One region of the Mesorhizobium sp. M1328 genome, then DNA from elsewhere that is predicted to be linked to it. Evidence: predicted binding sites of a transcription regulator. Region 1 holds the regulator's gene; the other holds the start of a gene.
The links. Region 1 encodes PhoB, which activates phosphate uptake and scavenging genes when phosphate is short. Its sites were predicted from a motif close to TGTCATNNANCTGTCAT; they were not measured.
Positions count from the first base shown of each region.

Region 1 (14,957 bases):
GGCATCTTTATGGGCAAGTCCCGACGCCAACACAATGGCGAGGCCAAAGCATGGTGACGGCTGGCATATTTTGGCGGCTTGTGATTAGCCGGCTAATTCTCATTCATGCGGCGATCTTCAGGGCGCCCGGCCCCGGAATGGCGCCGGGTGGGCACTTGCCGAGGATGATCATGCCGAGCACTTCGTCCTGGGTGACGTCGGTCGTGCGTGCCGTGCCGACAACCCGACCGTTCTTCATGACGCAGACACGGTCGGCAAGCTCGAACACGTCATGGATGTCGTGGCTGATCAGGAAGATGCCGATGCCGTCGGCCTTGAGCTGCCTGACCAGTTCGCCGACCTGTGCCGTCTCCTGCGGCCCGAGTGCCGCCGTCGGCTCGTCCATGATCAGGATGCGGGCGTTGAACAGGATGGCGCGGGCGATCGCAACCGACTGCCGCTGGCCCCCCGAGAGCTTTACCACCGGCTCCTTGAAGCGTTGGAAACGCGGATTAAGCCTACCCATCACCTTGCGCGCCTCAGCCTCCATGGCGACGTCGTCGAGCGTACCCCAGGCGGTCATCAACTCGCGGCCGAGAAACAGGTTGGCGGCCGCATCGACATTGTCGGCCAGCGCCAGCGTCTGGTAGATCGTCTCGATGCCGTACTTCTTGGCGTCGCGGGGGTTGGAGATCGAAGCCTCCTCGCCGTTGACGAAAATCTGGCCCGCATCGCGCTTGTAGGCGCCGGACAGGATTTTTATCAACGTCGATTTGCCGGCACCGTTATGGCCGAGCAAAGCCATCACCTCGCCCGGGAAAAGATCGACCGAGGCATCGTCGACGGCGCGAATGCCGCCGAAGGCGATCGAAATGTTGCGCATGTCGATCAGCGGCGTGGGAGCGGTCTTGTCTGCCATGCTTGTTCTTCCTCCCTATAGATCCTGCTTGAGCATGATCTTGTCCGAAAGCCGGTTTCCACCTTGCGGGATCATGCTCAGACCCGTTTGCGATAGACGGTATCGAGCCACACCGCGACCACCAGCACGGCGCCGACAACAATGCTCTGCAGCGGCGAATCGATGCCGAGTAGCACCATGCCGGATTGCAGCGACTGCATCAAAAGCGCGCCGAGCATGGCGCCGAGCACGGTGCCGGAGCCGCCGGCGAGCGACGTGCCGCCGATCACCGCCGCCGCGATAACCAGGAGCTCGTCCAGCGTGCCCAGCGCATTGGTCGACGAGTTCTGCCTGGCTGACGAGATCGCTGCGGCGATCGTCGCCAGCACGCCCATGATCATGAACACCTTCATGGTCACCCAGCGCGTGTTGATACCGGCAAGGTTGGCTGCTTCCGGATTGCCGCCGATGGCGAAGACATAGCGGCCGAAACGGGTACGCTTGGCGATGAAGGTCATGATCAGCCCTACGGCTACAGCCATCAGCACGGGTATGGCGATGCCATGGGCGATGAACAACCCGCCTTCGGGAACGGTTATATTGTTGGCCGCCGCATATCTGTTCACGATGCCGACCGGCCAAGGATAGGAATTGGCGAGCCATATGGCGCCCATGATGACAAGGCAAGTGACGGCCCCGAGGAACGTCTCGGCCCAGATCGGGCGTAACGGGAAGCGGAACCGCTTGCGCTGCACCCGCCCGTTGAGCAGCATGAACACAACCGCAAGGCATGCGACAATTCCGACGATCCAGCTCCATCGCGCGCCGATCGAACCCGCCGGTCCGCCGCCCATCAGCTGGAAAGTGGCATCAAGCGGCGCAATCGTCTGCCCACTGGCGACCCACCATGCGGCACCCCGCCAGACCAGAAGGCCGCCCAGCGTCACGATGAAGGCCGGCACCTCGAGATAAGCGATGATGTATCCCTGGAACGCTCCGATCAGAAGGCCAAGCGCCAGGCCGATGGCCAGCGCCACGATCCAGATCCAGGGGTTGCCTAATTGCAGACCGACCATTCGCACCAGGAAATGCACCTGCGCAAAGCCCATGACCACGCCGATCAGGCCTTCGGCGGAGCCGACCGACAGGTCGATATTGCGCATGACGATAACCAGCACCATTCCGGCGGCCATTATGGCCACGGCGGAAGTCTGCACCGACAGGTTCCAGAGATTGCGTGGCGTCAGGAAGGTCCGGCTGTCGAACTCGAACGGATTGACGCCGAGCCGTACGCTAGAAACGACATGCAGGCCGACCCAGATGACCAGCAGCGCGCCGACCATGCCGAGCATGCGCGTGTCGAGTTCGGTTGCCTTGAGAAATCGGGCAACGATGCCGAGCTCGGATTCCCGCGCCCGGTCTGCGGTCGAGCTGTCGACCGGCGTGTTGGAAGTCGTGTCGGTCATTATGTTTCTCCCGCCGGGTTGCCGTCTGCCGCGGATGCCGGAAGCAGCCTAGAAGTTATCCGCCGGAAGCGGAAAAACAACTCTTGTTGAAAAAACGCCGCGGCGAGCGGCCGCGGCGTTCGGACTTCTCGGAAACGTCGGGTCAGTTGCAGACCGCAACAGTGCCCGCCGCCACACCCGCGCAGACCTCTTCTTTCTTGATCCAGCCGGCATCGATGACGACGTTGAGGTTATCTTTGGTGATGGCGACCGGGGTCAGGAACAGGGATTTTACGGTGTTGCCGCCGGGCGTGGTGAAATCCTTCACGCCGGCAATGTCGGTCATCTGCTTGCCGTCGGCCAGTTGCGAGGCGATCTCGGCGGCGTTCTTGCCGAGCTCGCGCGCATCCTTCCACACCGACACGGTCTGCGTGCCGAGCGCGATGCGGTTCAGCGCGGCGTGGTCGCCGTCCTGGCCCGAAACCGGAACAGATCCGGCCAGCCCTTGCGCCGTCAATGCGGCGACGACGCCGCCGGCAGTACCGTCATTGGCCGCGACCACTGCATCGACCTTGTTGTCGTTCGCGGTCAGGAACTGTTCCATGTTCTTCTGGGCGTTGGCCGGCAGCCAGCCGTCGGTATAGGCCTCGCCGACATTCTTGATCTTGCCGCTGTCTATTGCGTCCTTCAGTACTTCCATCGAACCGGCAAACAGGAAATCGGCATTCGGATCGGCGCCCGAGCCCTTGATGAAGACGTAGTTGCCTTCCGGTTTCACCTTGAACACTTCGCGGGCCTGCATGCGGCCGACTTCCTTGTTGTCGAAGGTCAGGTAGAAGACGTCCTTGTTCTCGATCAGCCGGTCGTAGCCGACAACCGGAATACCTTCGTCCAGCGCCTTTTGCACGGCCGGCCCGATGGCCGAGGCGTCCTGCGCCAGGATGATCAGTGCGTTTGCGCCCTGCGAGATCAGGCTCTCGACGTCGGTGAGCTGCTTGCCGGGGTTGGACTGTGCGTCGGCGGAAATATACTTCTCGCCGGCGGCCTCGATGGCCGCCTTCATTGCGGCCTCGTCGGTCTTCCAGCGCTCTTCCTGGAAGTTCGACCAGGAAACGCCGATGACCTTGTCTTTAGCCTGCGCCACCGACGCCAGCGCCAGCGTCATGGCGACACCCGCCAGAATGGCGGTCGTGAATTTCTTCATCATATCCTCCCTGCGCCGCGTACGGCGTGACCATTGGCCCAAAGACCAGCTTAGAGGCCCCTAATTTTTTCGAGCCTCGAAAAAATACTGGCCCGATCTCCGGCTGCTGTCAACATCGATTCTGATGGATTTTGATGAGTCTGAGAGTTTTTTCGAGCGTCGGAATAAACGATGACAGCGCCACCTGCATCTGACACTATTTGCCTGCATCCGACACTATTTGTCGGACATTACCGACGGCTTCCGGTTCATGAGCGGCCGCGGCAACCGGGAGGAAAGCAAAACGATGTCGGTCGGAATCCGCCATGACGATTTGCGCCGGCGCAACCGGGCGATGGTGATCTCGGCAGTCCGCCGGGTTGGCCAGCCATCGCGTACGGAGATCGCCGCAGCCACCGGCCTCAGCCATTCGACCATATCGGCGATCTCCTCCGACCTGATACGGGAAGGCATCCTCGCCGAGAGCAAGGCAAGCGAGCCCGTTTCGTTGAAACGCGGTCGTCCGCAGGTCGGCCTCGCCCTCAACCCGGAAGCGGCGGCGGTGCTGACCGTGGTGTTGTCGCTCAACTTCCTGTCGGCCGCCATCATCGACTATGCGGGACACGTCGTAGCCGAGGAACAGCGCCGGCTGGACACGCTGACCATGCCGCGCGACGAGCTGATCCGCGAATGCATGGCCGTCGTCCGGCGCCGGCTGGAGGATCCAGACCTTGACGTCCGCAGTGTCGCCCGCATCGCCCTGGCGATTCAGGGCATTACCGACTCCCCTGCACGCGCCATGCTGTGGTCGCCGATCACGCCGCAGACGGACATCGCCTTTGCCGATATGCTGGAAGATCAATTCGGCATCCCGGCCACGGTGGAGAACGACTGCAATATGATGGCGGTGGCTTTGCGCTGGCGCGATCCGGATCGCTATCGCGACGACTTCATCGCCATCCTGCTTTCGCACGGCATCGGCATGGGGCTGGTGTTGAAGGGCGAGCTGTTCACCGGCACGCATTCCTCCGGCGGCGAGTTTGGCCACATGATCCATCGTCCGGGCGGCGCGCTCTGCCGATGCGGGCGGCGCGGCTGCATCGAGGCCTATGCCGGCAACTACGCCATCTGGCGCAACGCCAGGCAGATGAGCGAAGACAGCGAACCCATCGCCGACGTCAGCGACGCCGACATGCGCGCGCTGGCGGCCCGGGCGCGCGAGAAGGATGGGCCGGAACGCGAGGCCTACCGCAAGGCCGGCGAGGCGCTGGGTTTCGGTCTCGGCTCGCTGTTCGCGCTGATCGATCCGGCACCGGTCGCGATGGTCGGCGCCAGTGCCGCCGCCTTCGATCTGATCGAGCCGGCCTTGCGCCAGGCCATCGCCCAGACCGCCGGCGGCCAGCATTCGGGTTCGATCTCCTTCGATACCGAGCCGAACGAATTGCCGCTGATCCGCGAAGGCTGTGCGATGCGGGCGTTAAGCTTCGTCGACCAGGAGATTTTCGCGCCGGGCGCGCAAATGAGGCCCCGCGTCAGAAAGAACGTGGCCTGACCCGGCGGATCAATCTTCCCTGATCGCGTAGCCGGCACCGCGGATGGTGCGGATGACATCAGGCATGCGGCCGTTGTTGACGGCTTTGCGCAGCCGGCCGACATGCACGTCGACGGTGCGTTCGTCGATATAGATCGTCTCGCCCCAGACATTATCGAGCAACTGGCTGCGCGAGAAGACGCGGCCCGGATGCCGCATCATGAACTCGAGCAACCGGAATTCGGTCGGCCCGAGCCTGATTTCGCTCTTCTTGCGATAGACCCTGTGCGATTCGCGATCGAGCACGATGTCGCCGACCTTCAGCACGCTTGACAACACTTCCGGCTTGGCGCGCCGCAGCAGCGCCTTGACCCTGGCCATGAATTCCGGTGTCGAAAATGGTTTGACCAGATAGTCGTCGGCGCCGGTCGAAAGACCGCGCACCCGGTCGCTCTCCTCGCCGCGCGCGGTCAGCATGATGATCGGCAGCCGCTCGGTTTCGGGGCGCACCCGCAACCGGCGGCAGAGCTCGATGCCGGAAACCGCTGGTATCATCCAGTCGAGCACCAGAAGATCGGGCACATTCTCCTGCAAACGGATCTCGGCTTCGTCGCCGCGTGTCACCACCTCGACCTGGTAGCCTTCGGATTCGAGATTGTAGCGGAGCAGCACACCCAACGGCTCCTCGTCCTCCACCACCATTATGCGTGGTGCGATCATCGGCTGGGCACCCCCATTATGTCACCGGCGCGGACATTGTCGTTTCGTCCTGCTTCGGACGATTGACCGGCAATTGCTCGCCGGTCAGCACATAATACGCATTTTCGGCGATGTTGGTGACATGGTCGCCGATCCGCTCCAGATTCTTGGCGCAGAACAGCAGATGCGTGCAAGCGGTGATGTTGCGCGGATCTTCCATCATGTAGGTCAACAGCTCGCGGAACACGGACGTGTATTTGACGTCGATGCGCTCGTCTGCGGCACGCAGCTTGGCCAACGCGGCCGCATCGCCTGCGGCATATTCCTCAATGACGCCCTGCACCTGGATGAGCACCAGCTGCGCCATCGCGTCGATGGAATGCGACAGGTCGCGCGGCGTGACGCTGAGGCCGACCGCACTCACACGCTTGGCGATGTTCTTGGCAAGGTCGCCGATGCGTTCGAGGTCGCCGGCCATACGGATCGCTCCGACGACATGGCGAAGATCGTGGGCCATCGGCTGGCGTTTGGCGATCAGGGTGATGGCGCGATCGTCCAGTTCGCGTTGACGCGCATCCATGATGGCGTCGTCGGAAACGACGCGTTGCGCCAGCACGTTGTCGGAATTCAACAGGGCCTTGGTCGCCCCGCCGACCATCGAACCGGCGAGGTCGGCCATGTCGCGGATCAGCTTGCTGATCTGCTCGAGATCCTCGTCGAAAGAAGCGACTGTGTGTTCGCCCATGGTCCTGTCCTCATATGCATGATCGGAACGGCTCAGCCGAAGCGGCCGGTGATGTAGTCCTGCGTGCGCTTCTCGCGGGGCGACGTGAAGATCTTCTCGGTCCGGTCGAACTCGACCAGCTCACCCAGATACATGAAGGCGGTCTGGCGCGACACGCGCGCCGCCTGCTGCATGTTGTGAGTGACGATGACGATCGTGTAGTCGGCTTGCAATTCGTCGATCAGTTCCTCGATCTTGGCCGTCGACAACGGGTCGAGCGCCGAAGCCGGTTCGTCGAGCAGAATGACTTCCGGCTTCACGGCCACGGTGCGGGCGATACAGAGCCGCTGCTGCTGGCCGCCGGACAGGCTCAAGCCACTGGCGTTGAGCTTGTCCTTGACCTCGCTCCACAGCGCGGCGCGCTTCAACGCCTGTTCGACGCGGCCGTCCATCTCGGACTTGCCGAGATTCTCGTAGAGCCTGACGCCGAAGGCGATGTTCTCGTAGATCGACATCGGGAACGGCGTCGGCTTCTGGAACACCATGCCGATCTTGGTGCGCAGCAGATTGAGATCCTGCGACCGGTCGAGAATATTCTTGCCGTCGAGCAGCACCTGGCCCTCGGCTGTCTGTTTCGGGTAGAGCTCATAGATGCGGTTGAACACACGCAGCAGCGTCGATTTCCCGCAGCCCGAAGGCCCAATGAAGGCCGTGACACTGCGCTCGGGCAGCGACAGGCTAATGTCCTTCAGCGCCTTGCTCTGGCCGTAGTAGAAGTTGAGGTTCTTGACCTCGATCTTCGTCTTCTCGGCGACCGTTTCGGTCATCGTCATGTCCGGGGACAACATCTGTGTCATCTGTCCTCTCTGCGTCCGGTAAGGCTGCGGGCGAGGATGCTCAAGCCCAGAACCGTCAGGGTGATTATGAGTGCGCCGGTCCACGCCAGCTGCTGCCATTCCTCGTAAGGGCTGAGAGCGAACTGGAAGATGGTCACCGGCAGGCTGGCCATCGGCGCGTTGATATTGCTGCTCCAGAACTGGTTGTTGAGCGCGGTGAAGAGCAGCGGCGCCGTCTCGCCGGAAATGCGTGCTATCGCCAGCAATATACCGGTGACGATGCCGGACAATGCGGCGCGATAGGCGACCGAACGGATCACCACCCAGCGCGGCGCGCCGATCGCGGCACCGGCTTCACGCAACGCGTTCGGTACCAGGTTGAGCATGTCTTCAGTGGTGCGCACGACCACCGGAATGACCAGGATGGCAAGCGCCACGGCGCCGGCAATGGCCGAGAAATGTCCCATTGGCCGCACCATCAGCTCATAGACGAACAAGCCGATGATGATCGACGGCGCCGACAACAGGATGTCGTTGATGAAGCGGACGACGGTGGTGATGCGCGAAAAGCGTCCATACTCGGCCATGTAGGTTCCCGCCAGCACGCCGATCGGCGTGCCGACGACAACGGCGATGATCGTCATCAGCAGGCTGCCCGCGATGGCATTGAGCAGGCCGCCGGCCTCGCCGGGTGGTGGCGTCATCTCGGTGAAGACCGCGAGCGAAAGCCCGGCCGTACCCTTATAGACCAGCGCGCCGAGGATGAGCGCCAGCCAGGCAAGCCCGATGCCGGCGGCGACGACGCAAAGCGCCATCATCACCGAATTCCTGGCTTTGCGGCGGCTGTGGAGCGATGAGGATGTCGACATCGGTCAGGCTCCCGTACGGGCGTCGATCCGCATCAGCATATAGCGGGCGGCGGCAAGGATCAGGAAGGTGATGACGAACAGGATCAGGCCGAGCGAAACCAGCGAGGAGGTGTAGAGGTCGCCGTCGGCCTCCGTGAATTCATTGGCGATGGTCGCCGAGATCGTCGTGCCCGGCGCGAACAGAGAGGCACTGATGCGGTGCGCGTTGCCGATGACGAAGGTCACCGCCATGGTCTCGCCGAGCGCCCGGCCGAGGCCAAGCATGACGCCGCCCATGATGCCGATGCGGGTATAGGGAATGACCACGCGCCGGGTCACTTCCCAAGTCGTGCAACCGATGCCGTAGGCCGATTCCTTGAGCACCGCCGGCACTGTATCGAAGACGTCCTTGGTGATCGAGGTGATGAAGGGCAACACCATGATGGCGAGGATCAGCGCCGAGGTCAGAAGGCCGATGCCGTAAGGAGGGCCGGCAAAAAGGCTGGATAGTCCCGGCACGCCGTGGAAGATGTTGATGATGAAGGGCTGTATCGTCGTCTGCAGGAACGGCGCGAACACGAACAGGCCCCAGATACCATAGATGATCGACGGAATGCCGGCCAATAGCTCGACCGCTATGCCGATCGGGCGCCTGAGCGGGCGCGGGCAGAGCTCGGTGAGAAACACGGCAATGCCGATGCCGATCGGAACCGCGATCAGGATGGCGATGGCCGCCGTTACCAGGGTGCCGTAGATCGGCGCCAGTGCGCCAAATTTTTCCGTGACCGGATTCCAGCTCTCAGTCGTCAGGAAAGAAAAACCGAAGGACGACAGCGCCTGCCATGAGCCGGCAAACAGCGAGATCGCGACACCGCCGAGGATGACCAGCACCAGAATTGCGGAAGCGCGGGTGAGTCCGCGGAATATGGCATCTGTGAGCGCGAAGCGCCGGACCGTAGCTTCCCTCGCCCGGGCTGCTGCAGATGATGGCATGGCATCGGAAGCGATGGTCATTGGGTCCTCGCGATTGAAGGCAACAGGGAGGGCGCCGTCGACGCCCTCCCTGAAGGACATTACATAGCCGAGTAGAGCGGCTTGCCGTCGCTGCCGACGACTTCCTTGGCCCACATGGCCTTGACGCTCTCGACCACCTTGTCGGGCATCGGAACGTAGTCCAGCTCGCCGGCCATCTCGTCGCCCTTGTCATATGCCCAGGCGAAGAATTTAAGGGCTTCGGCGGTGGTCGCGGCGTCGTCCGGCTTCTTGTACAGGAGTATCCACGTCGCCGCCGTCATCGGCCAGGACTCGGCGCCCGGCTCGTTGGCGAGGATGACGCCATAGCCCGGCTGCGAGCTCCAGTCGGCATTGGCCGCTGCCGCCGAGAACGCCGCCGCGGCAGGCTCGACCTTCTTGCCGTCCTTGTTGATCATGTCGGTGTGGGTGAGCTTGTTCTGCTTGGCATAGGCGTATTCGACATAGCCGATCGCGCCGCCGGTCTGGGAGACGTTGTTGGCAACGCCCTCATTGCCCTTGGCGCCGATGCCAACGGGCCATTCCACGGCCTTGTCGACGCCGACCTTTTCTTTCCAGTCCGCGCTGACGTCGCCGAGGTAGTATGTGAAGTTGAACGTCGTGCCCGAACCATCGGAACGGTGAACGACCGCTATCGCTTGCGAAGGCAGCTTGACGTCGGGATTGAGCTTCTTGATCGCCTCGTCATCCCAGCTCGTGATCTTGCCGAGGAAGATGTCGGCCAGCGTCGGGCCGTCGAGAACCAACTCGCCCGGCTTGATGCCTTCGAGGTTGACGACGGGAACGATGCCGCCCATCACCATCGGGAACTGAGCCAGTCCGGACGCTTCAAGCTCTTCGCCTTTGAGCGGCGCATCCGAAGCGCCGAAGGTGACGGTCTTGGCCTTGATCTGCTTGATGCCGCCGCCGGAACCGATCGACTGGTAGTTAAGGCCAACGCCTGTGTCTTTCTTGTAGGTGTCGGCCCACTTCGCATAGATCGGGTAGGGGAAGGTGGCGCCGGCGCCGGAGATGTCCGCGGCGAGCGCGGCGGACAGGGTGAGGGTGGTCGTCGCCGCAGCCATTGCAATCGCAACGGCCGCCGAGCGGATGAAATGTCTCATGTGGCCTGCTCCTGTTCGGAATATGGTCTCTCGGCGCCATTCCTCCGGCGCCCGCTGAGGCCAATAGCCCCCGATTATTACAGTCGCATGACAGTTTCATGTCGCTCCGGTAACGTCGTCCAGCCGGGTTAAGAAGGAGCGGCCGCGGCCTTTGTCGGCATGGGCCGCGGTTTGCCGCTGGAATCAGCAGCTTGCGTGAATTCCGGCCGGCATCGTCTGCTCGGCGATCGCAGCAACCGGCTTTAAAAGAAAAAAACCGGACGGGAGCGCGTTGCATGCAGCCAGAACGTGTCATGGCCGAGCCATCGCCGAAACAGGTCCGTTGGGGTAAATCTGACCCTGTTTCTTGCCGGCGGTCGCTGCTCCCGCCCGTAACTGGAGGAGCGGAACTTCGAATATCCCATTGTCGCCACTGAGCGCGGCTTTGGTATGGTGCGATCGCACCATGGCTTTACGCTGGAAGCGTTGACGAATCGAGCAGGGCTTCGACTGGAAGTGCGACGACTTCTACTTCACCCTATCTACTCCCTCCGCACTATTCCGCCGGTTGTCGGTTAGGCCGAAGCAGCGTTATAAGCTTGCAGGGGTGTTGCTGATGTTTCGACGGATTCTGCCTGTCTTCCTGTGCCTGGCGCTGCCTCTGGGAAGCGGCTGCGCGCGCAGCTATGACGGCACTGTGATCATTCCCAAGCCGCTCGATGTTCGCCGGTTCTGGGACCGGCCTTCGCCGCAGGCGCAAACCGAACAGTCGCAGTTGGAGACCGACGTCTTTCCAGTGGCGCCGCAAACGCCGAAAAGGCCGGCGGTGCGCAGGAGCGCAGCTTCCGTTGCAGCGCCACGGAGGAGGGTCGCCAACAATCCGCCCATGCTGTCATCGCAGCCGGCGAAGCCGCTCACCTGCAGGAATGTCAGCGAGCCCGGCAAACGGGCCCGCATGGTCTGCGAATAACCAGCCGATATCGGTCGATGCGCACGGCTCCAGGCCTTGAAGCGGCTATTCGGCCAGCCGTTCGCCGTTTCGCCCGCCTAGGTCAGTCCGCCGGGAAAAAGGCCGGGCCGACCACTCTCACTGGCCGCGCTCCGATCGCCCTTTCGATCGACTGATGCTGGGCAGCCCCTTGCACCTCGGCAGCCGGCGTTTTGGCCCCTGAGGGAGCGGCACCGGCGGCTTCGATCCCGGACTCAGGAATTTCCGCGACGACATCAAAATCCGGCTTTGCCGTCGGCAACGGAATGATGGCGTTGGTCATGTTGGCCGGTGTCACGGTTCGTGCCCTGAGTTCGGCGACGCGCCGGTAATAGCGCTTGACGTCACAGGCCTTGAAGTTCGCGTCGTCGCGGTACCGGAACGCGGCAGGTAGCTCCACATAGGGCTTTCCCGACTCGAGCGCGATCATCTCTTCGGTCTCGCGAGTGGCGTCGCTCAGCGTATAGAGGTCGACGCCGGCATCGTCGCAGATATAGCGGCACTGATCGACCGTTTCCTTCAGATCGTCGCTCTTGGCGAACTGCGATTTTGGCGCGGGGAAGAAATATCCGTCCGACAAGCGAACGCAAAACAGCATCCGATTGCCGCCAATTGTTGCGCCTGCGGACTGGGTTTTGGGTGCTGTGCGCTGCTGCGCCGGCTGTTTCTTGGCAGCGGGGGCGGCGCAACCCAGCGCGACAAACCTGGCCTTCAATCCGGACGTGTCCCTGCCCGAATTCGACAGTCTGGCGATCTGCCGTTGCACCTCCGCCTTGCTGGCGACCAGGTCGGCGCAAGGGTTGAAGAAGAAGCCGGCCGTTTTCGCCGTGCATCGGCGCTGTCTCTCCAGCCTTTGAATCGCGGCGAGTTGCCGGCGCAGTTGGGCAAGCTCGGGGCTGGTCCCGGCGCCGCGCCCCGCCGAAAGCAATTGGCTCCTGATGGCGCCGCAGCTATCCGCATAGGAGGAGGACGTACCGAGCGCAACGGCTATTGCCAACACCAGCATCAAAATCGTGAGAGGCCAGAAGCGTGTCATTGGAACGACCATTATCCTTGTTGCGCCGAGAACAAGATTTCTTTGTCGACTATGGATAAGTACTGGCTAAATCAGTTTTATCTAATTAAAGTAGACCACGCCGCCGCCAGAGACTTTAGTTCTAGTGTATTATATCCACTGACGTAAATTCAATATTACATTTTTATTTCAAGATTGAGACGAACCGGCAGCAACGCCGGCGGACGCCCGCCACGGCGAAGTTTGATGCGCGCGGCTGGTTCCGCAGCGCGATCAATCCGGCGTTACCGGCCGGCCGTTGCTGAAACCTTAGCCCCAAGTTCGGCGTTGAACGGCCAAAGGAGGAGACCGCAAATGTCGATCCACTTCACTGTCGCGGACCTGACCAGGAATCTGTTCCATTCACTTGGGTTGGACCATGAACGCGCACCGAGGCCACTCGACCACGAGCAGAGGCTTTTGCTGGAGTGCTATCTCGCCGGCCAGATACCGGAATCGGCCTGGAGCGACTATGTCTTCGAGATGCCGGAACTGGCGCGACATGTCGAGGCCAGACGAAGCCGCCACTAAAGCGCATCGCGATCGATCGGGCCTCATGCGACGCGCTTAGGTTCTTGTTTTATGCATGTCGTTGTCGCAAAACCGCTGCACACTTTTGCGCGACATGCACTAGATCCCGAAAAGTGGAATCCGGTTGTCGGAAAAGATCAAGGCGAAGCCTGCACTCGCGTTGCAGGCTGTTTTTGTTTGGGCGAGTTGAATTGCAGAGTGAACACCTTGCCCGGGATGCCTTCAGCCAGCGCCGGTGAAAGGCTCAACGGCAGGCAATGGTCCACGGCCGCAATCGCCGCATCGACAAAAGCCTGCCGTGCCTTCTCGTCGCCGGCCACGCGGATGGCGGTCGGCTTGGGCCGGCCGATCAGCGTGCCATTGCGCCTGAAGCTGAAGCTCAGGGTGACGGTGGAATTCCCGGCATTCGCCGGCGGGGTCCAGCACGCCTGGATGGCAGCCCCGACCTCGGGCATGGTGTTGAGCGTCGCTGCATTCGATTGACCGGCTGCACCCGCCAGCATGGCGCCTGCAATCACCACCATTCCAGCAATGCTTTTCATGACAGGGCCTCTGTCCTTGAACCGCCCTCGAGGACGTGACTAACTTCGATGGTAGGGCCGACATCGGTGATGACAAGATGGCGGCAACGCGCTTCATCAGCCATGCAGGCGTCGTGAAGCGCCGTCAGCCGCAACTTCGGCAGGCTGCAACAAGCAAAAGGCCGGCGAGTAGCCGACCTTTGCTTTCCATCCGCGCCAGTACATCCGTGGTCGCGGGCTGGAGGTAAATACCAGTAGAAAGGGTTTCGGTTAACGAAACCTTAAGCTCCCCACATCGTGCAAACAGGGGAGAGCAAAAAAGAATTACCCCAGATCATTACCGGCTCCTGCAGAACGTGCGCACAATCGCCGGCCTGCAGGTGCCTCAGGCGTTGGCCTGCGACCGCACATAGGCGATATAGCCGCGTACATCGCCGGCCGGCTCGGCATAGGCCTTGCCGAGCTTCTTCTCGATCGCCGCCATATAGTCTTTTGCCCATTGGGGCAGCGCATAGTCGATGACGGCGAGGAATTCGAGCGTCGCCGCCAGGCGGATGTCGGCGATCGACGGGTTCTTGCCGCCGATGAACGGCTTGCCGTTCCTGAAGAAGCTGTGAAACACCTCCAGCGGCTCGGCTATCGCTTCTATAGCGGCCTTTTGGGCTTCCGACTTCTTGTCGGGATGAGCGTCGCTGTGGCCGACCTCGCCGGCATATTGCGGGAAATTCAGTGCAGGATAAGTGGCGCGCGCCACGTAGGGGTAGAGCGTCCCGATCAGGTAGAACATGGCACTGTCGATCATTGCCCGCTTGGCCGGCGCCTTGGGATATAGTTTCTCCAGCCCGTGCTTGTTGGCGAGGTACTGCATGATGGCGCAGCTTTCCCACAAGACACCTCTCGGCAGGCCCTTGTCCTCGATCATCGGCGTCAAATGGGCCGGGTTTCGCGCCATATATTCGGGCGAGCGCGTATGGCCCCATACGTCGGTCTCGGAATGGTCGAGCCCGGCGGCGCGTGCAAACACCCGAACGCTCATATTGTTGACGCTCGGCTTCAGCATGCTGAGCATCAGCGCCGGCTTTTTCGCCGGTTTCGCCTTGGCCTTCGCGGCCTTTTTGGCGGAGACCTTTGCCGCCGGCTTTGCCACTTTCGCCGCTGACTTGACGGCAGCTTTGGCCGCCGGCTTCGCTCCTGGCTTGGCTGCCTTGGCGGCGGGCTTTTTCGCACTCTTCGTTGCTGTCTTTGCCATTATGTCCTCCCTTTGTTTGGCGTGTCGTCAGTATGGATTTTTCGGTGCGCGATCCTCCGACAAGGTTGCGCGCGAGCGCTCGACAAGCGCTTGGATCGCGTCGGCAAGGTGCACTTCGGCGATGTTGTAGTCGCCGCGCGCGAGGCGGATCTTGTGCGCCTGCATCAGCACGTCGGCATGGGTGAAGCCCGCCGGCGGCTCGAAACGGTAGGAGGCGAGCTCAATCAGCAGGCCGAGCGGATCCTCGAAATAGATCGAGTCCATGAAGCCGCGATCCTTGACGCCGCTGTGCTTGATGGCGCGCTCGTCGAGCCGGGCGACCGCCTGCAAAAAGGTGACGCGCGACACCGCAAACGC
Region 1 is NZ_JAMYLO010000013.1:127,616-142,572, reverse strand. It holds gene NKH23_RS22075 (ATP-binding cassette domain-containing protein) at 104-898, opposite strand; gene NKH23_RS22070 (sugar ABC transporter permease) at 976-2,343, opposite strand; gene xylF (D-xylose ABC transporter substrate-binding protein) at 2,486-3,526, opposite strand; gene NKH23_RS22060 (ROK family protein) at 3,813-5,057, shown strand; gene phoB (phosphate regulon transcriptional regulator PhoB) at 5,067-5,756, opposite strand; gene phoU (phosphate signaling complex protein PhoU) at 5,773-6,480, opposite strand; gene pstB (phosphate ABC transporter ATP-binding protein PstB) at 6,513-7,316, opposite strand; gene pstA (phosphate ABC transporter permease PstA) at 7,313-8,164, opposite strand; gene pstC (phosphate ABC transporter permease subunit PstC) at 8,168-9,157, opposite strand; gene pstS (phosphate ABC transporter substrate-binding protein PstS) at 9,217-10,278, opposite strand; gene NKH23_RS22025 (hypothetical protein) at 10,874-11,227, shown strand; gene NKH23_RS22020 (DUF2865 domain-containing protein) at 11,310-12,281, opposite strand; gene NKH23_RS22015 (hypothetical protein) at 12,615-12,830, shown strand; gene tolA (cell envelope integrity protein TolA) at 12,968-13,372, opposite strand; gene NKH23_RS22005 (glutathione S-transferase family protein) at 13,737-14,600, opposite strand; gene NKH23_RS22000 (VOC family protein) at 14,628-14,957, opposite strand, start outside.

Region 2 (14,957 bases), on a different contig from region 1:
ACACCAGAAGGGCAAGATCATAGTCGACGGCAAGGAACTGACCAACGATCTGAAGAAGATCGACGAGGTGCGCCGAGAGGTCGGCATGGTGTTCCAGCACTTCAACCTGTTCCCGCACTTGACCATCCTGGAGAATTGCACGCTGGCGCCGATCTGGGTGCGCAAGATGCCGCGGAAGCAGGCCGAGGAAATCGCCATGCATTTCCTCACGCGCGTCAAGATTCCGGAACAGGCCAACAAATATCCCGGTCAGCTTTCCGGCGGCCAGCAACAGCGCGTGGCGATCGCCCGCTCGCTGTGCATGAACCCGCGCATCATGCTGTTCGACGAGCCGACCTCGGCGCTCGACCCGGAAATGATCAAGGAAGTGCTGGAGACGATGGTCGGGCTGGCCGAGGAGGGCATGACCATGCTCTGCGTCACCCACGAGATGGGCTTTGCGCGCAAAGTCGCCAACCGGGTGATCTTCATGGACCAAGGCCAGATCGTCGAGCAGAACACGCCGGCCGAGTTCTTCGACCACCCGCGCCATGAGCGCACGAAACTGTTCCTGTCGCAGATCTTGCACTGATCCTGTACGGTTCGGGACAAGACCGGCGGACCGGGCTCTCTGTCTTGCTCGGGCCGTATTCGACGAGCGGTGATGCTCGGGAGGATCTGCCCTTTGGTCGATGGCGAACATCGGGAACTATCTTAGCAGCCACAATCCTCCTGCGACGATCACCGCATATCGTGCAGCCTTGCCCAATGCGACAAGCATCACGAATACGCCGAGATGCATGCGGGCCGCGCCTGCCGCGACGGTGAAGGCGTCCCCGACGACCGGCAGCCAGGCGAATAGGAGCAACCACGCGCCAAAGCGGCGAAAGGTCCGGCTCGCCCGCTGGTATCGTTCACGAGTGATAGGAAACCATCGCTTGAATTGCAGCGTATCGATGCCACGCCCCAGCATCCAGTTCACCACCGAGCCGAGCGTGTTGCCGATTGTGGCGATCGCAAAAAGCAGCACCGGATCGCCACGTTCGGCGGCAACCAAGCCGGCGAGCATCACTTCCGACGAGATCGGCAAGATGGTTGCGGCGAGGAATGCGCTGGTGAACAGGGCGCCATAGATTGCCAGTGCAGCCACGTCGAGCGACCGGCTATGCCTGCACGTCGATGACGCCCATCATGCCAAGCTGCTCGTGCTCCAGGATGTGGCAATGATACATCCTCCGCCCGGGGCGATCCTGGCGCAGCAAGAGCCGCACCGTCTCGCCGCGCGCCACGTTGACCGTGTCCTTCCAGGCGAGATGGGCCGGTTTCGAGACCTGCCCACCACGTTCGTGCTCGACCACCTGGAACTGCGTCCCGTGAACATGGAACGGATGGTCCATGTCGGCATTGTTGACGATTTCCCAGAGCTCGACCTGTCCTGTTTTCGACACCACGTCGATGCGGCCCATGTCGAACGCCGCGCCGTTGATCAGGAAGCCCATCTGCATATCCGTCGCGCTCATCGTCATCGTTTCGGTGAACACGAAACGCCGGCTGACGGCAGGGGTGCCAAGTTGTGCAATTGGTCGAAGCTTTTCCGGCAGCGGAGGAAACGCCTCTGCAGGTGTGTCCGAAACATTGACCGTAAGCAATGTCAGGCCTGCATCGGCGGGGCGGCCTGCGCCCATCCAGCCGCGATCGTAGTCGAGCGTGTTCAGGGTGACGGGGCCGCGCTTCTCAAACGAGACGATCAGTTCAAGGCGTTCCGCCGGGCTGAGCAGGACATCCTTGGCTGCCACCGGCGCCTCCAGCAGACCGCCATCGGTGCCGATGATCGTCATGGGTGCGCCGTCGAAGGAGAGCCGCAAAAAGCGAGCGTTAGTCGCGTTGTAGAACCGAAATCGCCGCTTTGTTCCAAACGGGACCGATAGCGCGGGATTTTTCTGTCCGTTGACCAGCACGTGATCGCCGACGCGCCCGTTCATCAAATCGACCATGGTGTTGTCCGGCATGGTGCCGTCGGCGGCAAGGCGAAGGTCTGTGAACACCAGCACAGTGTCGCCATACTCGGCCGGGATCGGGTCCGCCTTCGGCTTGACCACGAACGCGCCGGCAAGTCCGCGATAGACCTGCTCGGCCGTCTTGCCGTGTGGATGCGGATGGTACCAATACGAACCCGCGCTTCCTTCGGGCAGTTCGAAGCTGTAGGTGCGCTCCGTGCCCGTCGCAACGGGGTCCATCGGATTGCCATCCTGGTCAGCCGGAACCGGCATGCCATGCCAATGGATGGTGCTCGTCTCTTCAGGAATTCGGTTCGTGAATGCAATCTCGACACGGTCGCCTTCAGTCACCTCGATCAATGGCCCCGGGCTCATGCCATTGTACCCAAGGATTGGCGTGTCGAGCCCTTCTGCAAAGCGAACCATGGCGGGTTCAGCCGTGAGGTTTGCTCTGAACAGGCGCGGCGCATTGGCTTCATTGGCTAGCAGCGGCAACTCGCGCAACGCCTGGCCCTCAGGCAGCATGGCCGCGCTTTTTGGTGCCGCGCCCATGTCGTGACCCGCGTGACCGCCCATATCCATGCCGGGCATCTCGTCCATCTTCATCTGGGCGATGGCGCGCGGTCTGGCGAGAACCGTGGCAACGCCTGCCGCCAGAAAACTGCGTCGATCCATGTGTTGTCTCCGAGATTAAGGTCACGCGCGTCGGCACGCGGTATAACTCAGGTGGCACGCTCCGTAGCCAGATTGACATTAGCCTCGGTCACGTCATGCCAGCCGGCGACATAGGAGGCGCAGGTCATGCCCTCGGTGCCAATCTGAATCGCGGGAGCGGAAACAGGCTCGTCTGGGATTCGAGGAGTGACGGCAGTCATGGGCTTGCAACTCCAACCGGGCAGTTGCCACACGACATAAAGGTTCCCATCACGGGAAGGTCAAGAGGCAAATTTGCGATGTGCTGCCTCGGCACGGCGGCGATGATTTGAGGTGGCTCAAAAGCCCTTGACCTTCCTGTGATGGGAAGCCTCATAACGACCCCACTAGAGGAGAGCCGCAATGATAAGACTGAAAGTTCCGGAAATGAGCTGCGGGCAGGCGTCAGCAGATCAGTCGGTTACAACGAAAAATTGGCCTGCCTGAACAGAGCACGGCCGACGCGGATCATAAGCGCGCCAGCCGCGTTTGTTGCCATTAGGAGTTGTATAACAAGCCGCGTGGGCGCGTGCGGCGACAGGTCAAGGGTTCATCCTGATGCTCATCCAACCGATCGATTATTTCCTCGTCGTCTGGTTCGCGTTGGCGCTGGCTTCGACGCTTTATGTCGGCTTCGACCAATATCGCAACAATCCCGAGCCGGTGGTGATGAAATGGGGCTTCATCCTGGTTACCCTCTATATGGGTCCGCTCGGCTTGCTGCTCTACGTGCTCGCCGACAAGGAGCCCCGGCCGGGCGAGCATGAACTCTTCACCCGGCCGCTCTGGAAGCAGGGCGTCGGCTCCACCATCCACTGCGTCGCCGGAGATGCCACCGGCATCATTCTTGCCGCCGCCGTCACGGCGGCGCTCGGCCTGCCGATGTGGATCGACCTGATCGTCGAATATCTCGCCGGCTTTGCCTTCGGCCTGTTCATCTTCCAGTCGCTGTTCATGAAATCGATGATGGGCGGCACCTATTGGGAGAACGTGCGCAAGAGCTTCCTGCCCGAATTCATCTCGATGAACTTCATGATGGCCGGCATGGCGCCGGTCATGAGTTTTCTGATGATGGGCCGCGACATGCGCGCGATGGAACCGACGGAGCTTTTGTTCTGGGGTGTAATGTCGATGGGTGTCATCGCCGGCTTTGCGCTTGCCTACCCGGCCAATGTCTGGCTGGTCGCCCGGGGGCTGAAGCATGGGCTGATGACGCAGCGCGCGCAGGCAGCCGGCATCGATGGTCGAGAGCAGCCTGCCACGAGGCAACATGCGCAGATGCAGATGCAGCAGGCCGACGCCAGTGGCCGTCGCGGACAGCGCCACGATATGGCTTCCCACAAAGGCAAAGGCGGCGGCCATCACATGGAGACAGATGCCACGACGCCGCAGGTCGCTGCCCTAGGTGCCGTCTCCCTGCTGGCGCTCGCCATCGGCATGGTCGCGCCGGCGAACTGGCTGAACCTGACGCTGTCGGCACGCGACGTCGGCGGGGTGATCATGCCGCAAGGCATGATCATGGATCGCGACACGCCGGCCGATACGATGCGCGACATGGCAGCAACCGATCCGCGCCTCGTGGCCGCCTCTTATGGCCTGACGGCAAAGGGTGACCAGGACCTGCCGTTTCGGATGGAGAACGGCATCAAGGTGTTCGAGCTCCGGCCTTCGGTGGTCCGCTGGCAGATCCTGCCGGACGTCGCGGTCGACGCCTATGCCTATAATGGCCAGATTCCCGGCCCGCGAATTCACATTCGCCAGGGCGACCGGGTCAGGATCAACGTCACCAACGGCCTGCCTGAGGAAACGACGGTGCATTGGCATGGCTTGATCCTGCCGAACCAGATGGATGGGCCGTCCGAGATCACGCAGGCGCCGATCGAGCCCGGCCAATCCTATTCATACGAATTCACCGCAACCCAGCACGGAACCTATTTCTACCACCCCCATGCCAAGCCGGACCGGACCCAGGCGCTCGGCCTCTACGGTGCGCTGATCATCGATCCCGCCAATCCCGCCGATGAGGTCGCGGCCGACCATGATTACGTCATCGAGCTTCAGGAGTGGCTGGTGCGGGAAGGGCTGACCTACCCGTCGATGCCGATGGAGGGCGGCATGCCGAATTTCTTCACCATCAACGGCAAGGCCTATCCCTCGACCGAGACGATCCCGATGAAGGTCGGCGAGACGCTCAAGGTGCGGTTCATCGGCACCAACAACGGCTTCATCCATCCGATGCATATCCATGGCGGGCCGTTCGAGGTCATTGCCCGCGACGGCGAGACGATCCCTGCCTCGGGTCGTTTCCTTGCCGATACGGTCAATGTCGGGCCGGGTCAGCGCTACGACGTGATCTGGAAGGCGCAGCGTCCGGGCAAATGGCTGATCCATTGCCATATCCCGCATCACACCACGAACAACAATGTCGAGGAGAAGGGCGGCGGCGGGCTGATGGTCGTGATCGATGTGACATGACCGGCGTCGCCTAGGCTCGTTCCAACCGCTGCACCGGCCCGGACGCCATGCAGTGGCTGGGGCCAAATTTTCCCTCAAGCTGAGGTGATCTGCCAGACAGCGACTCCGGCAAGGGCGAGACCGGCGGCGCCCTCGATGGCCCGGGAGATGGTTTCGAACAGCCGTGGCTGGCGCGCGAAAAACTGTACAAGCCGTTCCCGAAACAGGATCGACAACACCGCAACGCAGGACAGCGTCACCGCCACGCCGACCATCATGGTGATGGCAAACAGGACGCCCGCTGCCGGAACACCCCTGGAGATGGCGAAAGTCATCGCGAAAAGCGTCAGCGGGCATGGGATCAGGCCTGCCATGACGCCGACAGCCTCGCCCTCGTGTCTGTGGTGATGGCTGTGGCTCAAAGCGCGCCAGAGCATCGAGACGCCAATGAGGCCGAGCAGCCCGCGACTGATATGCTCCAGAAGCGGAGCGCGGCCGACGCTGCCAATGCTATTGAGACCAGTGGTAACGAGAGAGCCGCAATCAGAACGGCAATCGTCACATGCGTGAACGACAGCGTGATAGATACGAGCAGGCCGCGCGAGACCTTCGCATCCGAACCGGCAAGATAAGTCGCCAGGACGGCCTTGCTGTGACCCGGCGTCAGCGCATGGGCAGCCCCGAACACGACGCCCATTGGCAGGAAGGCCATGAACGCCAGCCAATTGCCTCCGGCCGAAAGCAGTTTGATCTGCTCGCCGAGCGTCAGGTAGATCGTGCGCTGAAATTCGACGAGGGTCTGGAACATCGGACGAGACTAGCAAAAAATGGGCGAGCGTCAGTGCATTTGGCCGTGGTCATGCGTGTGCTCGTGAGGGCGCGGATGGTCGTTCTCTCCATGTCCGGTTGAAAACCGCACATTCGCCTCGGCCAGGGCTGGCATATGCTGGGACAGTTCGTCCTTCAGCGCTGCCGCGATCTTGTTCGCTTCCGACAGCGGCAGGGTTTCGTTTGCGGCAATTGCGATGTCGGCGTGCAATCTATGACCGACCCAGCGCGCCTTGGCATCGACAATATGCGCGCCCGGAACATGCTCGGCGGCATGTCGGATTTCATCCATCACACCGGGTTCGATTCCATCCAGCATGCGGGTCAGCACCGAGCGGGCCGATTGCCAGACAATACCGAAGATCGCAATCGTGATCAGCAGGCCGACGATCGGGTCGGCCAAGGAAAAGCCGAGCCAGACGCCGATGGCTCCGATGACCACGGCAAGGCTGGTAAGTCCGTCGGTGCGGGCGTGGTAGCCGTCGGCAATCAGTGCCGCGCTGTTGATTTCGCGACCGACGCGGATACGGAACACGGCAACCGCCTCGTTGCCGAGGAAGCCGACAATGCCCGCCGCCGTCAGCCAGCCGAGGTGTGTCACCACTTGTGGATTAATCAGCCTGTCGATGGCTTGGTAGGCGGCGACTACAGCGCTGAACAGGATGATGAGCACGATGATAATGCCGGCCAGATCCTCGACCCGGCCCAAGCCATAGGTGAAGATCCGCGACGGCTTGCGCCGCGCCAGCACGAACGCAATCCATAGCGGGATCGCCGTGGTCGCATCGCCGATGTTATGGATCGTGTCGGCCAGCAATGCCACACTTCCCGACAACGCAACCACGACCATCTGCAATGCCGCGGTGATGGCCAGGATTACGAACGACCATTTGATTGCCCAGATGCCCCGATCGGTGGTGGCAATTGTCGCATCGATGACGCCATGGGTGTGACCGTGCGGACTGTGACCGCCGTGATGATGTGCGGCGTGCGAGCCGAACCCGAGCCAGTCCAGAATGCGGGCTACGATGGCATTCATAGATATTTCGCCAGCTGCTTGAGTTCCGCCAGCGAGTTGCCGCCGGTTTCTACGCTGTCCGTCAGGCAATGCTCGATGTGGTCGTTGATCAGCTCGCGCTTGGCGCTGCTGATCGCTTTTTCGACGGCATGAAGCTGCTGCGCCAGATCAACGCAAGGGCGACGCGCCTCGATCATGGCCAGCACCGCCGCGAGGTGGCCTTGCGCGCGCTTCAGGCGCTTTATGATGGAAGGATGCGAAGCGTGGAGGTGATCTGACATGCCTCAGCATATCCTCCCGGGGAGGATATGCGTCAAGCGCTTTGTCAGTGGCGCAAGTTCCGGAGAGGCTTCACCTTGAGCATTGCTTGTTCTATGCCTTTCCCATGAAGAAGCTTGCCCGCTTTCTTGGCCTGCTGGCCGTTGCAATAGCGCTAGCGGTAGCGCTGGGCACGCTGCTGCCGCGCCCGCTCTGGCCGGCGGCCGTTGCCGATCCGATCGGCGCAAGCCACCGTATCTTGGTGCTGCAAAATCCAATCCACACCGACATCGCCATCCCGGTCGACGACGATGTGCGCCGGCGCTTCCATTTCCCGGTCGATGCCGGATTACAGCCGACATGGTGGAGGTCCGCTACGTCGTCTTCGGCTGGGGCGGCCGCGCCTTCTATCTGGAGACGCCGACCTGGTCGGCGCTGAAGGCGGTGCCGGTGATGAAGGCGCTGACCGTCGATGCCTCGGTGATGCATGTCGACATTTCCGGCGAAATCGCCGAGCCGCATCCCGACGTCGCCGGCTTCGACATCGGCGACGAACGCTTTACCGCGCTGCTCGATTACATTGCGGCAAGCTTCCAGCAGGGGCCGAACGGGGCCATTCCGATCGAGAATGCGGCCTATTCCCGCTTCGACCGGTTCTTCGAAGCCAATGGCCATTTCAATGCGCTGATCGGCTGCAACACCTGGACGGCGGCGGCACTGCGCACGGCCGGCCTGCGCACCGGCTGGTGGAACCCGCTGCCAGCCTCGCTCGGCCTGTCGATGCGGCTTTACAATTAGCTATTTAGGCTCATCAATCGGTTCTGCGGTCCGGCCGATCCGCTTGAAATATGGATTTCGGACAGCGCTCTGCCAGAATTCTTCGGTCAATTCAGGGATGTCGTTCGTATCGACATCATCCGTCGAACGTGCTTTCAGCGCTGCGATTTCCGCTTTCTGGACATCTGTCAGCGGAGGCGAATTTGTTGGGTCAAATGCGTATCGGATGACCTTGGCCATAGCTCGTTCTTACTAGGCGGGGGTATTGCTGTCGAATGCTAACCTCTCATTCCTTCGCGCCCCCTCTGTCCTGCCGGACATCTCCCCCACGAGGGGGGAGATTAGCGGCTTCGGTGCCTTGCTAGGTCATGCAACCTTGAAGATTGGCGAAAGGCAATATGTGGTGGCCAATCTCCCCCCAAGTGGGGGAGATGTCCGGCAGGACAGAGAGGGGCGCTGTCCCGCCAGCCTGTCGTGCGTATCATCGCGCGCCATCGTCCAACGCCCGCCAGCCATAGAGCCAGTCGAGATCGGCGGCGAGTTTTTCGGGTGAGCGCATCGCCAGGAACAGGTTGCGGGCCATCGCCACCGGCCCGGCCGCGTGCCAGGCGAGGCGGTTGACGGCGCCGCGGCGGGCGACCTGGGCGACGCGCGGCCGCCGCGCCTGTTCCCAGGCGGCAAGCGCCCCCTCAAGATCGGCTGGCGAAGCGGCAACGAAGCCGGCAAGCGTCGCCGCGTCCTCGATCGCCATCGCCGCGCCCTGTGCGGCAAAGGGCGTCATCGCATGCGCCGCATCGCCGATCAGCGCGATGCCTTCCGGCGTCGTCCACCGCCGCTGCTCGACGGTGTGGATCGGCCATGCCGTCCACGGCGCGGCCTCGCTCACCAGACGGACCAGCGCCGGCGCGGTATCGCGCATGGCGCTTGAGAGGCTGGCGGGGTCGGCATGCCCCGACCAGCCCTCGGCGATGCGCTCGCCCCTGGTGAAGGCCGCGAGGTTGAAGACAGTGCCACGGCTCACCGGATAGGCGACCATATGGAAGCCGGGATAGAGGAATGCAGTAACGCAATCGGGCGCACCGATCGCTGCAAAGGTTTGTCCGGCAGGGCTGTCGGCACCGACGGTGGCGCGCCACGCCAGCTCACCTGAAAACCGGCTACTACCGAATTCGGCCGCGTTGCGGGCAAGCGTTTCTCGCACCGACGACCAGACGCCATCCGCGCCGATCAGCAACGATGCTTCCGTTTCGATGGCCGTGCCGGCAACCTCTATCGTTGCGGCGATGCCATTGGGTTTGACGGCGGCACTGACGACGAGAACGCCGGTGACAAGTTCGATGCCGGGCCGCTCGGCTATCCGCTCCATCAGCGCTGACTGCAGATCCGCGCGGTGGGCGACGAGATAGGGCGCTCCCCAGCGCGTTTCGGCTGCCTGGCCAAGCGGTACGCGCGCCAGCTCGCGCAGCGTGGGGGCATCCTTGAGTACGACCGCCTCCGGCCGCACCGCCGTCGGCAACAGCCGATCGAGTACGCCTAATTGTCGAAGAATGCGTGTCGCATTGGGCGAAAGCTGGATGCCGGCGCCGGCAGCCTCGAGGTGCTGCGCCTGTTCGAACAGTTTTATCCGATAGCCGCGGTCGGCGAAGGCCAGTGCCGCGGTCAGCCCGGCGACGCCCGCCCCGGCGATGACGACCTGCCGGGACTGCGTTTCCTGCATCAGGCTTGTCGCGGAAGAATCAGGCGGCCTGGTCGATATAGAGGCAGCCCGGCGGCTGCGTTTCCAATGCCTTCAGCTTCGGCGAATAGCGATAGAGCGTCGAGCAATAGGGGCAGACTTTTTCATTGTCGTCGCCCATGTCGAGAAATACATGCGGGTGATCGAAAGGCGGATTGGCGCCGGTGCACATGAATTCCTTGACGCCGATGTCGATTGCCGGATAGCCCGCATCGTTCTGGAAATGGGGAATGGAACCGCCTGCCATCGTCGTCTCCTGATCTTGTCGGTTGCATCTGGATCATAACCCGTCTCTTTGCAAGATCGATGAAATGAAACTGTCGCAAAAGCCTGTCAGAGGATAAGTTAAGCCGGTTAACACCGTAATCCGCGGACAGGTGTGAGAAGAGCAGGAACTATGAACGAACTGAAGCCGGTCCAGAACGAATTCATCACCATCGAGGCGGCGAGCCGCGAAGGCGGCAATCCTGACCGCTTCGTCAACCGCGAGTTTTCCTGGCTGCAATTCAACCGGCGCGTGCTCGAGGAATCGCTGAACGCCAATCATCCGCTGCTCGAGCGGGTTCGCTTCCTGTCGATATCGGCCGCCAATCTCGACGAGTTCTTCATGGTCCGCGTCGCCGGTCTTGCCGGCCAGGTGCGCGAGGGCATCGTGCTGAAGAGCCCGGACGGCCGCACACCCGAGCAGCAACTCGAACAATTGCTGCGCGAGGTCGAGCGCCTGCAGGAGGACCAGCAGAACAGCCTTTCGGCGCTGATGCTGCAGCTCAACAAGGAAGGCATCGAGAGCATCACCCGCGATGCCCTGACCAAGGACGAGAAGACCTGGCTCGAGGACCATTTCCAGGAGCAGGTGTTTCCGGTCCTGACGCCGCTGTCGATCGACCCGGCGCATCCGTTTCCGTTCATTCCCAATCTCGGTTTCTCGATGGCGCTGCAATTGCGCCACCGCAAGAACGGCGAGGAAATGAGCGCGCTTTTGCGCCTGCCGGTGGCGCTGAGGCGCTTCATCCGCTTGCCGGATCGCAAGCATCACGTCCGCTTCGTTCCGCTCGAAGAGGCGGTCAGCCTCTACATCGGCAAGCTGTTCCCCGGTTATGAGGTCAAGGGCTCCGGCACGTTCCGCATTATCCGCGACAGCGATATCGAGGTCGAGGAAGAATCCGAGGATCTGGTGCGGCTGTTCGAGACGGCGCTGAAGCGGCGACGCCGCGGCTCGGTCATCCGCATCGAGTTCGACAGGCTGATGCCGGCCGAATTGCGCGATTTCGTCGCCGGCGAGCTCGGCGTCTCGGCCAGCCGCATCAGCGTGCTTACCGGCCCGCTGGCGCTTAGCCAGATCTCGGAGATCGTCGCCGTCGCCCGCGACGATCTGAAGTTCACGCCCTACAATCCGCGCTTCCCCGAGCGCATCCGTGAGCACGGCGGCGATTGCTTTGCCGCCATCCGCGAGAAGGACATCATCGTCCACCACCCTTACGAATCCTTCGACGTGGTGGTGCAGTTCCTGCGCCAGGCGATGGCCGATCCGGAAGTGGTGGCGATCAAGCAGACGCTCTATCGCACCTCCAACGACAGCCCGATCGTGCGGGCTTTGGTCGATGCGGCGGAAGCCGGCAAGTCGGTGACGGCGCTGGTCGAGCTCAAGGCGCGTTTCGACGAGGAGGCCAACATCCGCTGGGCCCGCGACCTCGAGCGCGCCGGCGTCCAGGTTGTCTTCGGCTTCCTCGAGCTGAAGACCCACGCAAAGATGTCGCTGGTCGTGCGGCGCGAGGACGGCAGGCTACGCAATTACGTGCATCTCGGCACCGGCAACTACCACCCGGTCACCGCCCGCATCTACACCGACCTGTCCTTCTTCACCACCGACCCGACGATCGCGCGCGATGTTGCGCAATTGTTCAACTTCATCACCGGCTATGCCGAACCGGCCGAGCAGATGCGGCTGGCCATATCGCCGTTCACGCTGCGCAACCGCATTCTCAAGCACATTTCGGACGAGATCGGCCACGCGCTGGACGGCAGGCCGGCTCGCATCTGGATGAAGATGAATGCGCTGGTCGATCCGATCATCATCGATGCGCTTTATGACGCCAGCCGCGCCGGCGTCGAGATCGATCTCGTCGTGCGCGGCATCTGCTGCCTGAGGCCGCAGGTGCCCGGCCTGTCGGAGAACATAAGGGTGAAGTCGATCGTCGGCCGTTTCCTCGAGCACAGCCGCATCTATTGCTTCGGCAACGGCCACGGCCTGCCATCGGACGGGGCGATCGTCTACATCTCCTCGGCCGATCTAATGCCACGCAATCTCGACCGCCGCGTCGAGACCATGGTGCCGATCACCAATCCAACTGTGCATGAACAGGTGCTCGGCCAGATCATGCTCGGCAACATCATGGACAACCAGCAAAGTTTCGACGTATTGGCTGATGGAACCTCCCGGCGCGTCGTGCTGGAAGAGGGCGAGGAACCGTTCAACGCGCAGGAATATTTCATGACCAATCCGAGCCTGTCCGGACGGGGCGATGCGTTGAAGTCGCATGCCCCCAAGCGCATCGCGCAGTTCAAGCGCCGCAAGAAACAGAACGCAGCGACGGGCTGATGATTTCAGCGTCCCAGGGCCGGCTGCAGGACCGCCGACCGCTGTCCATCATCGATATCGGGTCGAACTCGATCCGTCTTGTCATCTATGAGGGGTTGGCGCGCTCGCCGACCTTGCTTTTCAACGAAAAGATGCTGGCCGGCCTCGGCCGCGGCATCGTTTCGACCGGAAAGCTCGATCCCGAGGCGGTGACGCGCTCGATGGAAGAGTTCCGCCGCTTCCACGCGCTTTCCGACCAGGCCGGCGCCGAGCGCATGTATGTGCTGGCGACCGCCGCCGCTCGCGAGGCCGTCAACGGCCCCGACTTCATCCACCGCGCCGAGGACGTGCTCAAGACCGAGATCCAGGTGCTGAGCGGCCGCGAGGAAGCCCATTATTCGGCACTCGGCGTCATCTCCGGTTTCCACCCGGCCAACGGCATTGCCGGCGACCTTGGCGGCGGCAGCCTCGAACTGATCGACATCGATGGTGAGACGATCGGTGACGGCATCACGCTGCCGTTGGGCGGCTTGCGCCTGCAGGACATGGCGAAGAACTCGCTGACCCAGGCGGCTAGGATCACGCGCGAGCAACTGGCGCGGGCGAAGCTGCTGAAGGGCGGGCAGGGCAGGGCCTTCTACACGGTCGGCGGCACCTGGCGAAACCTCGCCCGGCTGCACATGGAAATGACCAACTACCCGCTCGGCGTCATGCACCATTACGAGATCGGCATCGAAAGCGCCGCAAACTTCCTTCGGCAGGTCGCCAAGGCCGAGATCGATAAGATCAAAGGCATCGAGGGCGTCTCCAAGAACCGCCGCTCGCTGCTGCCCTACGGCGCCATCGTGCTGCAGGAGATCATGGCGGCGATGCAGCCCTCGAAGATCATCGTCTCGGCGCTGGGCGTGCGCGAGGGCTTTCTCTATTCGCTGCTCGACAAGGCCGAGCAGAAAGCCGATCCGCTGATCTCGGCGGCGGAAGAGCTTGCCCGCCTGCGCTCGCGCTCGGTCGACCACGCGCATGAGCTTGTCGAATGGACCGGGAAGGCGTTCGCCGCCTTCGGCATCGACGAAACCAGGGATGAAGCGCGCTACCGCCACGCCGCCTGCCTGCTCGCCGATATCGGCTGGCGTGCCCATCCCGAATATCGCGGCAAGCAATCGCTCAACATCATCGCCCACGCCTCGTTCATTGGCGTCGACCATCCCGGCCGCGCCTTCCTGGCGCTTGTCAGCCTGTTTCGCCACGAGGGGGTGTTCAATGAAGCCGCTCCGGAAATCCGTGGGCTGGCGACACCGCGCTATCTCGAACGCGCCCGCGTGCTGGCGGCACTGCTGCGCGTCGTCTATTTGCTGACCGCGGCAATGCCGGGCGTCATGCCACGGCTGAAATGGGAAAACCGCGGCAATGGCGTGCTGGCGCTGGTGCTGCCGGCAGCGCTGGCCGATCTTTACGGCGAGCGGCCGGCCGGCCGGCTGGCACAGCTGGCAAGGGTCACCAACCGCAGGCTGGTGCTGGCAGTCGAGGGCGGGCCGAGCATGACGGTGAAGTAGGCTGTCTCAGCCAAGTAATCTTAGCTCCGCCTCAAGGCAATCGCTTCAGGTTGGCGCTGCCTCTCATTGCCTTGCCGGGCATTTCTCCCCGTATAGCGACGGGGAGAAAGATCCCTTCGCAACAGATTTCGCTTACTCCTAGCGTTGCAGAAAGGGTGCCGGGGTCGCGGCCAGCTTCCTTCTCCCCGTCACTATACGGGGAGAAGATGCCGGCAGGCAGATGAGGGGCGGCGCCGACTTCTGCAGGTGGACGAGTCGAGCGCTAGCTTTTGGGTGAAGCAATTGCTCTGGGCATCCGCCCGTCAGCCGACCATGCGCCGGCGCCAGCCATTGCCAGCGCGAGGAAACCGCCTGATATGGCGATGTCCTTCATCAGCATCTGCGAATGCATGAAGGTCAGCGTCGGATCGTCGCCGCCCTGACCATAATGGCCGATGAAGCCCGCCGCGATGCAGAAGGCAGCGAGCAGCAGTGCCACGATAGGTGTCTTGAAGCCGACGAGGATGAGCAGTCCGGCGATCAGCTCGAACAGGCCTGTCGCCCAAGCCACCAGCGTCGGCAGCGGCAGGCCGAGGCCGGCGAAATAGCCCGATGTGCCGGCGATGTCGGCAAGCGCATGGAAGCCGGACGGCACGAACAGCGCGGCGAGCAGCAGCCGGGAAAGCAAGAGCAGCGCATTGCGAGGCATGGTCTCCTCCGATATCGGCGGCCGATCCTAGCAGAGTTCCAGCCAGCAGATATAAACCGACAACGAAAAAGGGGCGCGGAAAATTCCGCGCCCCTTTGTTCAGGAAATGCTGGGCCGCTTCAGCCGCGCTTGGCGTCGATCGAATAGGCGCCGGCACCCGACGAGGCGAGCACGAGGAAGCCGCCGGCAATGCCGAGGTTTTTCATGAAATTGATCATCTGCATCTGATCGTCCCAGCCGGTGTGGGCGACCAGTGCGGTGGCGACTGTGAAGATCGCCATCACCCAGCCGACGATCCGGGTCTGGAAGCCGACGAGGATGGCGAGGCCGCCAAGCAGTTCGATCAGGCCGACGACGATGGCGGTCACCATCGGCAGCGGCAGGCCGAGGCTGCCGAAA
Region 2 is NZ_JAMYLO010000003.1:130,656-145,612, forward strand. It holds gene NKH23_RS09145 (amino acid ABC transporter ATP-binding protein) at 1-571, shown strand, start outside; gene NKH23_RS09150 (YqaA family protein) at 689-1,129, opposite strand; gene NKH23_RS09155 (multicopper oxidase family protein) at 1,143-2,651, opposite strand; gene NKH23_RS09160 (hypothetical protein) at 2,699-2,851, opposite strand; gene NKH23_RS09165 (multicopper oxidase domain-containing protein) at 3,228-5,144, shown strand; partial or broken gene NKH23_RS09170 (HoxN/HupN/NixA family nickel/cobalt transporter) at 5,219-5,931, opposite strand; gene NKH23_RS09175 (cation diffusion facilitator family transporter) at 5,962-6,990, opposite strand; gene NKH23_RS09180 (metal-sensing transcriptional repressor) at 6,987-7,250, opposite strand; partial or broken gene NKH23_RS09185 (TIGR02117 family protein) at 7,355-8,025, shown strand; gene NKH23_RS09190 (hypothetical protein) at 8,026-8,244, opposite strand; gene NKH23_RS09195 (FAD-dependent monooxygenase) at 8,486-9,721, opposite strand; gene NKH23_RS09200 (zinc-finger domain-containing protein) at 9,741-9,986, opposite strand; gene NKH23_RS09205 (RNA degradosome polyphosphate kinase) at 10,137-12,338, shown strand; gene ppx (exopolyphosphatase) at 12,338-13,870, shown strand; gene NKH23_RS09215 (DoxX family protein) at 14,133-14,558, opposite strand; gene NKH23_RS09220 (DoxX family protein) at 14,678-14,957, opposite strand, start outside.
Region 2: a site for PhoB is predicted at 10,047-10,063, ahead of NKH23_RS09205 (RNA degradosome polyphosphate kinase). Genes of this name have one in related genera too.